3 regions of the Paenibacillus sp. MZ03-122A genome follow, and region 1 is predicted to be linked to each of the others. Evidence: riboswitches for the same ligand, from Rfam matches in the RefSeq annotation. Region 1 holds a riboswitch; each other region holds the start of a gene.
The links. A riboswitch is a leader RNA that binds a small molecule or an ion and turns the genes downstream of it on or off. The one in region 1 is predicted to bind cobalamin.
Positions count from the first base shown of each region.

Region 1 (3,279 bases):
TGATTTCGTATACCGCGAGGCACAGCGAATCATCACTTCCATGCGCGTGTATTGCGATCGAATGAGTGAGTACCACAATTTAAATATTACATTGTTCGCTACGCCTGCCGAAGGTCTGTCGGGCAAGTTCACATTGCTGGATCAACGTGATTTCGGGATTATTCCTGAGGTAAATGATCGAGAATATTACACGAATTCTTTTCATATTCCCGTGTATTACACGCTCCCGGCTGCTCGTAAAATCAGCTTGGAAGCTCCGTTCCATAACCTATGCAACGCTGGTGCGATTTCATACATTGAGCTGGACGGTAATGCGCGGAATAACCCGGATGCGTTTCTTAAAATTGTTCAGTATGCGCTGCATCAGAACATCGGCTACTTCTCCATCAACCATCCGGTGGATCGTTGTACGGAATGTGGTTATGAAGGGATTATCGGGACAAGCTGCCCCCAATGTGGCACAGATGAGGAGCACACACACTTTCAGCGCTTACGTCGGGTAACCGGATATCTGACAGGAGATTATACCGTTCGCTTTAATGCCGCAAAACAGGCAGAAGTTCGAGACCGGGTGAAACATAAGTGAATTTGTGTGGCTACATTCCGGAATCTCTGAACGAAGGATACGGCCTGCGCACCGTTGTGTTCATTAGCGGTTGCCGTCATGCCTGTCCTGGATGCTTTAATCCAGAGTCGTGGAGCTTCCGTGCAGGCGAGCCATTCACCCCCCAACGACAACAGGAGGTCATTCGTGACATCATGGAAAATCCGTTGTTGGACGGACTGACTCTCTGCGGGGGAGACCCGTTTTTCTCAGCAGCAGAATGCTCGCAATTTGTGCGTGACTTCCGCGAGGCCTGTCCCGACCGAACCGTGTGGGCTTACACTGGCTTTGTCTATGAAGATCTACTCACAGATCCGGAGCGACAGGAACTGGCGCTTTTGTGCGATGTGATTGTGGATGGTCGTTTTGTAGAACAGCAAAAGGACCTGACCCTTCCCTTCCGGGGCAGTCGCAACCAGCGTCTGGTAGATGTAAAAGCCAGCATTCAGGCAGACTATACCGTTTCATTGACATAAGGCGATGCTTACCCAGCAAGCAAGATGCTATATCTAATCTAAGACAAGCCCCCATCATGGGTAAGGCTTGTCTTTTTTTCATATAGCTAACAGATTCCATTGGAGTTTCTATTGCGCATCCTGTAAGTTTCACTTATGATGGTGAACAAGTATACGAGTGCATAATTATTCGTCATACCTTAACCGCATAGCTTGGAGATAGGTGTCTGTTCTATTCAGATCAGGCTTAAAAGGGAAGCCGGTGCAAATCCGGCACGGTCCCGCCACTGTAAACGGGGAACTTTCAGCTGTTCATATATCCACTGGTCCACAGACCGGGAAGGAATGCTGAGCGTCATGATCCGTAAGTCAGGAGACCTGCCTATTTTAACAACATCGCAAGTACCTACGGAAGATAGGGAGGTGTTAAGAGCAGTCGCCGTATTTTTGATTTTTTAATCACGGAGGCATTCTTTCCCCTACTTATTTTTAACCTTGGGGGGAAGAATGCCTTTTTTGGTACGTAAAAATAAAACAGCTACCCGCTAGGAGGAAAAGTACATGTCCATTATTGAATGGCCTGAATTGTCCGGCTTAATCAGCAGTAATCTGGGATATCCGCGTATCGGCGAAAATCGGGAATGGAAGAAAGCACTGGAACGCTTCTGGAACGGCAGCATTAACGAAAGCGAACTGCAGACGGAAATGAAAAAATTACGGTTGGAGCATCTGAGCAAGCAGCGCGATAAGGGGATTGATCGCATTCCTGTCGGAGACTTCTCCTATTACGATCACATGCTGGATACATCTGTGATGTTCGGTCTAGTACCTGAACGGTTCAACTATCGTCCCGCAGGTCCGGTTCCTCTGTCCGTGTACTTCGGGATCGCTCGCGGTCAGAAGGGAGCAACCGCCAGTGAAATGACCAAATGGATGAATACCAATTATCACTACATCGTTCCCGAATTGGCAAATGCAGTCCCGGTATTCACTGAAAATAAACCCTTACAAGCTTATCGTGAAGCAAAACAGGAACTAGGCATTGAGGGTAAACCGGTTCTCATCGGCCCTTATTCATTCGTTACCCTTTCCAAAGGCTATGATCGTAAGGAGCTTGCCTCTATTATAAGAACCTTCCTGCCTTTATACACCCATGTCCTATCTGAACTAGCAGCAGAAGGTGTTCAGTGGGTCCAAATCGATGAACCTGTCCTGACCACCTCATTCCCAGTAGAGGATCTGGACATTATTCAGGAAGTCTATGAAGCTTTGAACCAAGCTGCGCCCTCCTCAAATATAATGCTGCAAACCTACTTTGGCAGCCTAGATCATTATGAGCGTCTGTCCGCACTTCCGGTACAGGGGCTAGGTCTTGATTTTGTGTATGATGATGGCGAAAATCTTCAGCATATATTGCAGCATGGCTTCCCTAAAGGAAAAACGCTGGGCGCTGGTGTCATTGACGGACGCAATATATGGCGAAGCGACCTGAACGCTGTAGCTGCTCTGCTGGGTCAGTTAGCAGAACAGACCACTGCCGAGCAGCTTATCGTACAGCCATCATGCAGTCTGCTGCATGTGCCAGTCAGCCTGGAGGCAGAGCACAAGCTGGACAAGGAGCTGGTGCAAGCGCTGGCCTTTGCTGATGAAAAGCTAGAGGAAATCGCCATCCTGACGGCTGCACTTAGCAAACACGATCCATCCGCACTCACCAAGCTTGGACAAAGTGCAGATGCGGTAGCCCGTTTCAACAGTTCAGCGGCACGCGTACAGACAACTGCCGATCTGGCCGACCTGTTGGCCAAAGAGCCTCTGTCACGCAGCGTTCCTTTCGCCGAGCGTCGTGAGATTCAGCAAAATAAGCTGAAGTTGCCTCCACTGCCTACGACGACCATTGGTAGCTTCCCGCAAACCGCCGAGATCCGCAAGGCCCGCCTGCACTATCGCAAAGGAGAATGGTCTGCCGAGCAATATCGAACGTTCATCCAACAGCAAATTAAGGAATGGATTGATATCCAAGAGGACATTGGCATTGACGTGCTTGTACATGGGGAATTTGAGCGGACCGACATGGTTGAATTTTTTGGCGAAAAGCTGAACGGCTTTGCTTTTACGCAAAACGGATGGGTGCAGTCCTACGGCTCCCGCTGTGTCAAACCGCCGATTATATACGGAGACGTTTCCTTCGATCAGCCCATGACCGTGGAAGAAACGGCATTC
Region 1 is NZ_JANAVI010000002.1:410,067-413,345, reverse strand. Features, by position in the region: gene NLX74_RS05845 (anaerobic ribonucleoside triphosphate reductase) at 1-586, shown strand, start outside; gene nrdG (anaerobic ribonucleoside-triphosphate reductase activating protein) at 583-1,080, shown strand; cobalamin riboswitch at 1,264-1,459, shown strand; gene metE (5-methyltetrahydropteroyltriglutamate--homocysteine S-methyltransferase) at 1,621-3,279, shown strand, end outside.

Region 2 (3,279 bases), on a different contig from region 1:
AGGATTACGCAGCACACCCTGAAATCCGGCTCCCGCCAGCGCCAGCGCTGCTCCTACCAACATTCCTAGTAACACTCGTGGCAATCTGACCTTCAAAATAATCTGCTCTGAGGATGTATTCCAATCCGGTGTAAATGTATCGCCTAACCACGGAAGGTGGTTAACCAGAATGCCCGTGATCTGGCTGACCGGAAGCTTGGCCGAGCCGATGCCAAGACAGAGCAGCAGCGTCAGCAACAGCAAGACAAGACCTGTCCCTCCAAAGCCGATCAGTTTACGGTTCATTTGAAAATTTCAGGATACACGCCCTTGGCCACTTCCTTGAGACCTTCCGTTACGCGTGGACCCGGACGACTGATCAAATTATCATCCACGGCAAACACCCGGTTGTGGCGAACAGCCGATATTTGATCCCATCCACTGCGAGCTTTAATGATTTCGCCGAGCGTTTGGCCAGTTTTGTCGTCCTTGACACTTTTGCTGTACAAAATCACGTCAGGGTTCGCAGCAATAATATTTTCCTCACTAATTTGGTACCACCCCTTCTGCGTGGCACCTACATTTTCGCCGCCCGCCAAAGTAATCAGCTCGTCCATAAACTCACCTTTACCAACTGTCCAGCCTGGTGAAAACTCGACGTATACCCGCAGCTTCTGCCCTTTACCGATATTTTTAACTCCTTCTTTCACTTCCGCTACATCTGCTCTCATCTTGTCAGTCACCGCTCTCGCATCTTTCTGATGATCGGTGATTTTTCCATACAATTCGATGTTAGCTATGACATCTTCAACTGTCTTCGGTTCCGTTTTAAAAATCATAATTCCCATGTCGCGCAGCTTGGTCGTAGCCTGTTCACTAAGTGATATCCCTGCAAAAACGACTTCCGGGTTAGCAGCAATGATCGCCTCTTCGTTCGGTTTCATAATACCGCCTACTTTAGGCTTTTTCGTAGCTGCTTCCGGGTAATCAGAGTAGTCGGAGACGCCAACTATTTCCTTATCCAGTCCGATGGCGAACAGCGCCTCGGTTTCTGCCGGGGAGACGGAAACGATTTTATCCGGCGCTTTTTTGAATGTAAATTCCTGTCCTGTTGCATCCTTAACTGTTAGTGGGTAAACTGTTTTGCCCGGAGGCTCTTGTGCGGTTACGGTCTTTCCCGGCTGCTGTGCAGAAGTCTGATTCTCTTTATTTTCAGCATTTTTCCCATTAGCGCCACATGCACTCAGCACAACTGCCAAAATCAGAACCAATAAACCTGTTGTCCAAACCTTTATTTTTTTTCCTGCCATGATTTGCACCCCTTCATAAAAAAATCGTTAAGAGCGTTACTTGAGCATCATCAGATATCTTCTAAATCCAGCCTTCTTTTCCTATCAAAAAACCCCCGCATCCTTATATCAGGACACAGGGGTCACGTTAGCGCAGATCGTGCGCAGGCGGCAGCTTCTTTCCGCACGGACAGTCACTGCGAACACGTCATCCTTTCCTCGAAGGATTATGGTGACAGGCGGACGGGCAGGTATCCTGACTTATGGTAAGATGCATGTCCTGAAATTCCTTCATATGCTTAGTAGCACATAAAGCAGGACTAACGGGCATGTTTCCATTTACAGTGGCGGGACCGCGCCGGACTTACACCGACTTCCCTTTTAACAGCGCAGGCAAGGGAAACCATAGTTTCATCACACTGCGCCGACCTCGTCTGCTGGATATTTGATGTAGTGGTAGTCAAGCCGTTCTTTTACTTGATGATTATAGGTTAAAATGAGGCGGCTTACAACCCAAACAGCCTCTTTATCCACTGGTGCCTAACCTAACGAGGGAGCATTTCCGCTATGTAATTGTGCGGTCCTGCCAGCCTCAATTGAATCCTAAATGCTTCTCCCGGCTTCGGATTCAGACTCCAAAAATCATGGCCCGGTATCAGCATACAAGCTAACTGACGAATTACGCCACCATGCGTAACGACCAAAACAGAGAGCGGCCCAGCAGTCAAATCCATGGGTCGAACTTCCATAGCAACACGCCATTCATACAGAGAGTCAAGAAATTTCCGCAAACGATTCACAAAATCTGTCCAAGACTCTCCTCCAGGAGGGGTTATCCGTTGCGGCTCATCAATCCAAGCGCGATACAACGACACATCCTTGAGCATGTCATACGTTTTTCCATCCCACTCGCCAAAATGAAGCTCTCGCAGACGTGGTTCCATCATAGGAGACATAGTGGATAGGGAACCTCCAGACGTCAATTCTGACTCCGGCACAATGATCTGCAAGGTCTGGCAACATCGCATTAAATCGCTGCAATAGATTCGAGCAAAGGACTGCCCCTGCAATTCTTCTTGCAAAGGCTTTAATTCTTGTTCTGCTCCTGGTAGCAAACCTAAGTCGGAGTGTCCCATATATCGACGTTCCTTATTCCATAAGGTTGTGCCGTGACGAACTAACACGAGCTCCATGTCCCAATGCAGATCTTCTTTAGCATCATACGGCACCTTATCCTCCTGTGAGTTCGGACTTTGTACGTCTTCTACCGTCCTTTTTGCTGCTATATCTTGTTTCAAGATCATGTCACTTCCTGCTCGATCATTATTCAGTGTGTCACGCCTCACCCTCACCGCACCCATCCCAAGGCAAAACAACCTGCGGCTCCTAACAAACACAATCCTACGAACATACTGGACACGGCGAACATCAGCTGGATTGTATGCCGTATATCTTTCGACTCTAGCGGTCGTATCCAATCGCCCATGTATGCACGAAAAGAGCGTACGCCATGATACACATTATAGCCTCCAAGACGAATCCCCAGTGCTCCAGCAACAGCTGATTCCGGGAAGCCACTGTTCGGGCTTGGGTGCAGACGAGCGTCTCGCTTGACTGTGCGCCAGCTTCTAGCAGCATCTCGCTTGTATATCCACGCCGCTACCACAAGCATTGCCGCTGTCAGGCGTGCCGGAATGTAGTTAGCCACATCATCCAGACGTGCTGAAGCCCAGCCTAAATGCAGATACTTTTCATTTTTATAGCCAACCATGGAATCGAGCGTATTCACAGCACGATAGGCCAGCGCCAAGGGTGCTCCTCCGATCAGGGCATAAAAAAGCGGGGAAATAATCGCGTCCACGATATTTTCAGCGACCGTTTCAACCGTACCACGTACAATCTCAGGCTCATCAAGCTGTTGCGTATCCCGCCCGACAATCATGCCCAGCTCCCGCCGTGCCGCTGCCAGATCATCCGCCTGCAACGCTCGATATACTGCCATTCCTGCATC
Region 2 is NZ_JANAVI010000001.1:77,918-81,196, reverse strand. Features, by position in the region: gene NLX74_RS00400 (FecCD family ABC transporter permease) at 1-285, opposite strand, end outside; gene NLX74_RS00395 (ABC transporter substrate-binding protein) at 282-1,289, opposite strand; cobalamin riboswitch at 1,498-1,691, opposite strand; gene NLX74_RS00390 (histidine phosphatase family protein) at 1,814-2,572, opposite strand; gene cbiB (adenosylcobinamide-phosphate synthase CbiB) at 2,617-3,279, opposite strand, start outside.
Region 2: another riboswitch for cobalamin. It lies ahead of NLX74_RS00395 (ABC transporter substrate-binding protein); the one in region 1 lies ahead of metE (5-methyltetrahydropteroyltriglutamate--homocysteine S-methyltransferase).

Region 3 (3,279 bases), 210 kb from region 1:
ATCCCGCAGCCAGTTCACATATTGAATATGAAACGGTTCGTTTAAGCCTAGTTCCTGTCGTAGCGTCGTCAACGCCTCCTCAGAGGCAGGGACATTATGCGCGGTGAGCAAAATGGTAGCAGGGTCTCCAGGAGCCAGCCGCATCAGTACAAAAGTCAGCGTGGATACAACGAATACAATGATGAGCAGCTGCGCCACACGTTCCAGTATAAAACGAATCATAGGATACACCGCTCGTTATTCCGCAATATCGGATTGCGCTGTAATGTAGTAATACTCGATCGGATGGGGTGTAAAACCCTCCACCCCTTTTTTCACACCAAACACATTGTCAGGATGCACAATGAACGACTGTGGCAAATCCGTATTGATGATATCCAGCGCTTGTAGTGTCACAGCATTACGCTGCGCTGTATCCTTCGCCAGCTTCAAGCTGTTAAGAATACTCTCCAGCGGTTTGGAACTATAACGGCTTACATTGGCTTCGCTTTTCGAAGAATAAAACATGTCCATAAAATATTGTGGCTCTCCTGTATGAGCAGTAAGCATACTGTACATAGCAAAATCCCAATCGTTTTTGGTCAACGCCTCGTCGATATTTTCCACCTTGCGAATCTTGACCTGGATTCCCTCTTTCAGCAATTGGCTTTGGATGACCTCAGCCATAACAGAGAGCTCCGGACGCTGAGGAAAAGTCAGCAGCGTAACCTCGAACGGCTTGCCTTGCTTAGTCCATGTCCCTTGGGCATCCTTCTGCCAGCCATCCTTCGTTAACAGCTGATTCACCGTTCCGTCCAGCGCTTTACGCTCAACTTTACCGAAGGGAAGAATGCTCGGGAACGGACTGCTTGCCTCCGTACCGAAGCCCCTCATGACGGCGCTCACAATCGATGTGCGTGGAATCAGGCTGTCCACCACCTTACGGTTCGCCGCATCCTTGAATACTGGCGATTCCATATTGTACACGATCATATGGGTGCGCAAGGAGGGAGCCGACAGAACTTGTAGCCTGTCGTTCTTTTTCAGTACCTCTGCGTTATCAACCGGAATATCCGTCGCTACATCCACCTCGCCGGATTGCAGCGCCATCAGGCGCGAATTCCCGTCCGTAATGAACTTCATTGTCGCCTCAGCCAATCGGGCCTTCTCGCCCCAGTATCCGTCATAACGCTCTACGACCAAGGATTGGTCCTTGCTGAACGCTTTGATTTTAAAGGCGCCTGTCATCGCTGGGTAACTCTGCTCATCTTTCATCGATGCCACATCCAGTACAGTCGTCGATGGATCAGCTAGATTGGACACCAGCGCCGCATTCGGCTGGTTTGTCGTGATCTTTAAGGCCAGCGGGCCGCTTACATCAATGGACTTCACATTCAGTAAATCCTTCGCCAGATGGCTTTTCTCGATAGAGCGTAGCAAAGATGCTTTTACACTTGCTGCATCCATACTCTTTCCATTATGAAAAGTGACTTTATCCTGCAAGCTGAACGTCCAAACTGTAGGACTATCCTGCTTCCACTCCTTTGCCAGCCAAGCCACAGGCTCCAGCTTTTCATTCAAACGTACCAGTGTCTCACCTGCACCGGATCGCATCACATCCCAGCTATTATCTCCGTGCGGGTCAACACCTGACGGTTCCCATGTATACGCCATTACCAGCTTTTTACCTGTCACTGTTTGTTGTGCTGACCCGTTCTCATCTTTGCCGGAGCTATTCGACGTCTTATTGCTAGTACATCCCGAAAGAGCCATAACTGCCAGTAACAGCATCACCCCTGTACATATCAACCATGAGCGCCTGCTATGATTGCTAATCATTCGATGAATCCCCCTCTAGCTTGTAAAATCATATAAACCTAACGCAAAACGCGAAAAAAGCATTCCGGACCACTTGATCAGCAGTCAGAAATGCTTTCATTATAAAATGTCAAAACACACCTCGAAACCAACTCCAAAAACATAGAAGGGATCAGATCGGTTTCAGACATTCCGTATGCAGCACGCCTAACCACCTCCCCAGCATCCCGTGGGTCTGACAGTGATGTCAAAACAGGCAGGTCTCCTGACTCCAAGCGTATCTTTCAGGCCTTCCCGGTTCTTCACAGTTCCAGTGGCTGTTCTGAAAGCTCCAGCAGTATCCTGCTGATGCCTGTATACAGTGGCGGGCCCGTGTCGGAATCAACCGAACTTCCCTTTTAAGTGAACACGCTTAACAACTATCCACATGGTCTCAACAAACCCCCGTACATAGAGTCGTCCGGCTCACACCTGTTTTCTTCTTTTATTTCTTTTCATTACGATCTTATTTTGTTGTCACAGGCTTGTCAATAAATGCTGTATAATAATTCAAATTTGAATGATATGGCGAGAATGAAGGTAATGGCTATTCATTGCGTGCACGAAATGACGGGCATTCCGTCTCCCTCATGATGTCCCGAAAACTGTACCAGACTACTTAATGAATCTAAAAGAGAAGCATAAACGAAAATTTAGCAGCGAGATTGCAGATCAATTTGTACAAGCTATAAAAAAAGATACATTATATCAAATGCCTGAAAAAGCAGTTGGTTATTCCTTCTCCAAAAAATTGAGGAAGAAAAAAATTTGAAAAGCGACAAAACCAAAGAGTTGATCGGAAATTTAGTGAGCAAACCTTGTGGAATTTCTATTATAAGGATAACAGCATTGGGGGCAGCTACCAAACAAAAGAACTATATTGTTGATTCTTCTCAGACAGCCTTTGAGACAAATTTAACTATTAGAGAATTTACCCGTAAAACATTCCTTAGTGATTTAGAGAATGAGTTTGAAAAGCCTCCGGTGATTAGCCGGGGGCCTAATTTGTTAACTGACCATTTCCTGACAAGCCATGTCAGCGTGCCGTTTAGGTGCCTAGCAGTCAAGTTATTTTTTAGCTAGTAAGTGAGCGAAGCGAGGGATCTTGCAGGTCGTTCACAGCGTCGTACTGTAAACCAGGACGAAGCGACGGCTTGCTTTTACGCTCGAAAAGTTGTGGAGCTAAAGAGTTTTGTACGAACAACCAAACGGGGAGGCACTTGCTATTAAACCGTCAGTTAATAAAAGGACCGTTGCGATCAATACGGCTCTCTTCTATCTTATTTTAAATTTTATCCATTAAATAAAATTATTTACAAACATAAAATTTACAGGTAATATTTACTTATTCCTTCTTATGGATAAAAAAACAATTGTATACACGACTCCAGAGAGGAGACTTAGTAGAAATGAGGTTGATAATGTTCTGAAAATAAAGGTAGA
Region 3 is NZ_JANAVI010000002.1:199,720-202,998, reverse strand. Features, by position in the region: gene nikB (nickel ABC transporter permease) at 1-222, opposite strand, end outside; gene NLX74_RS04900 (ABC transporter substrate-binding protein) at 238-1,818, opposite strand; cobalamin riboswitch at 2,036-2,239, opposite strand; gene NLX74_RS04895 (hypothetical protein) at 2,605-2,919, shown strand.
Region 3: another riboswitch for cobalamin. It lies ahead of NLX74_RS04900 (ABC transporter substrate-binding protein); the one in region 1 lies ahead of metE (5-methyltetrahydropteroyltriglutamate--homocysteine S-methyltransferase).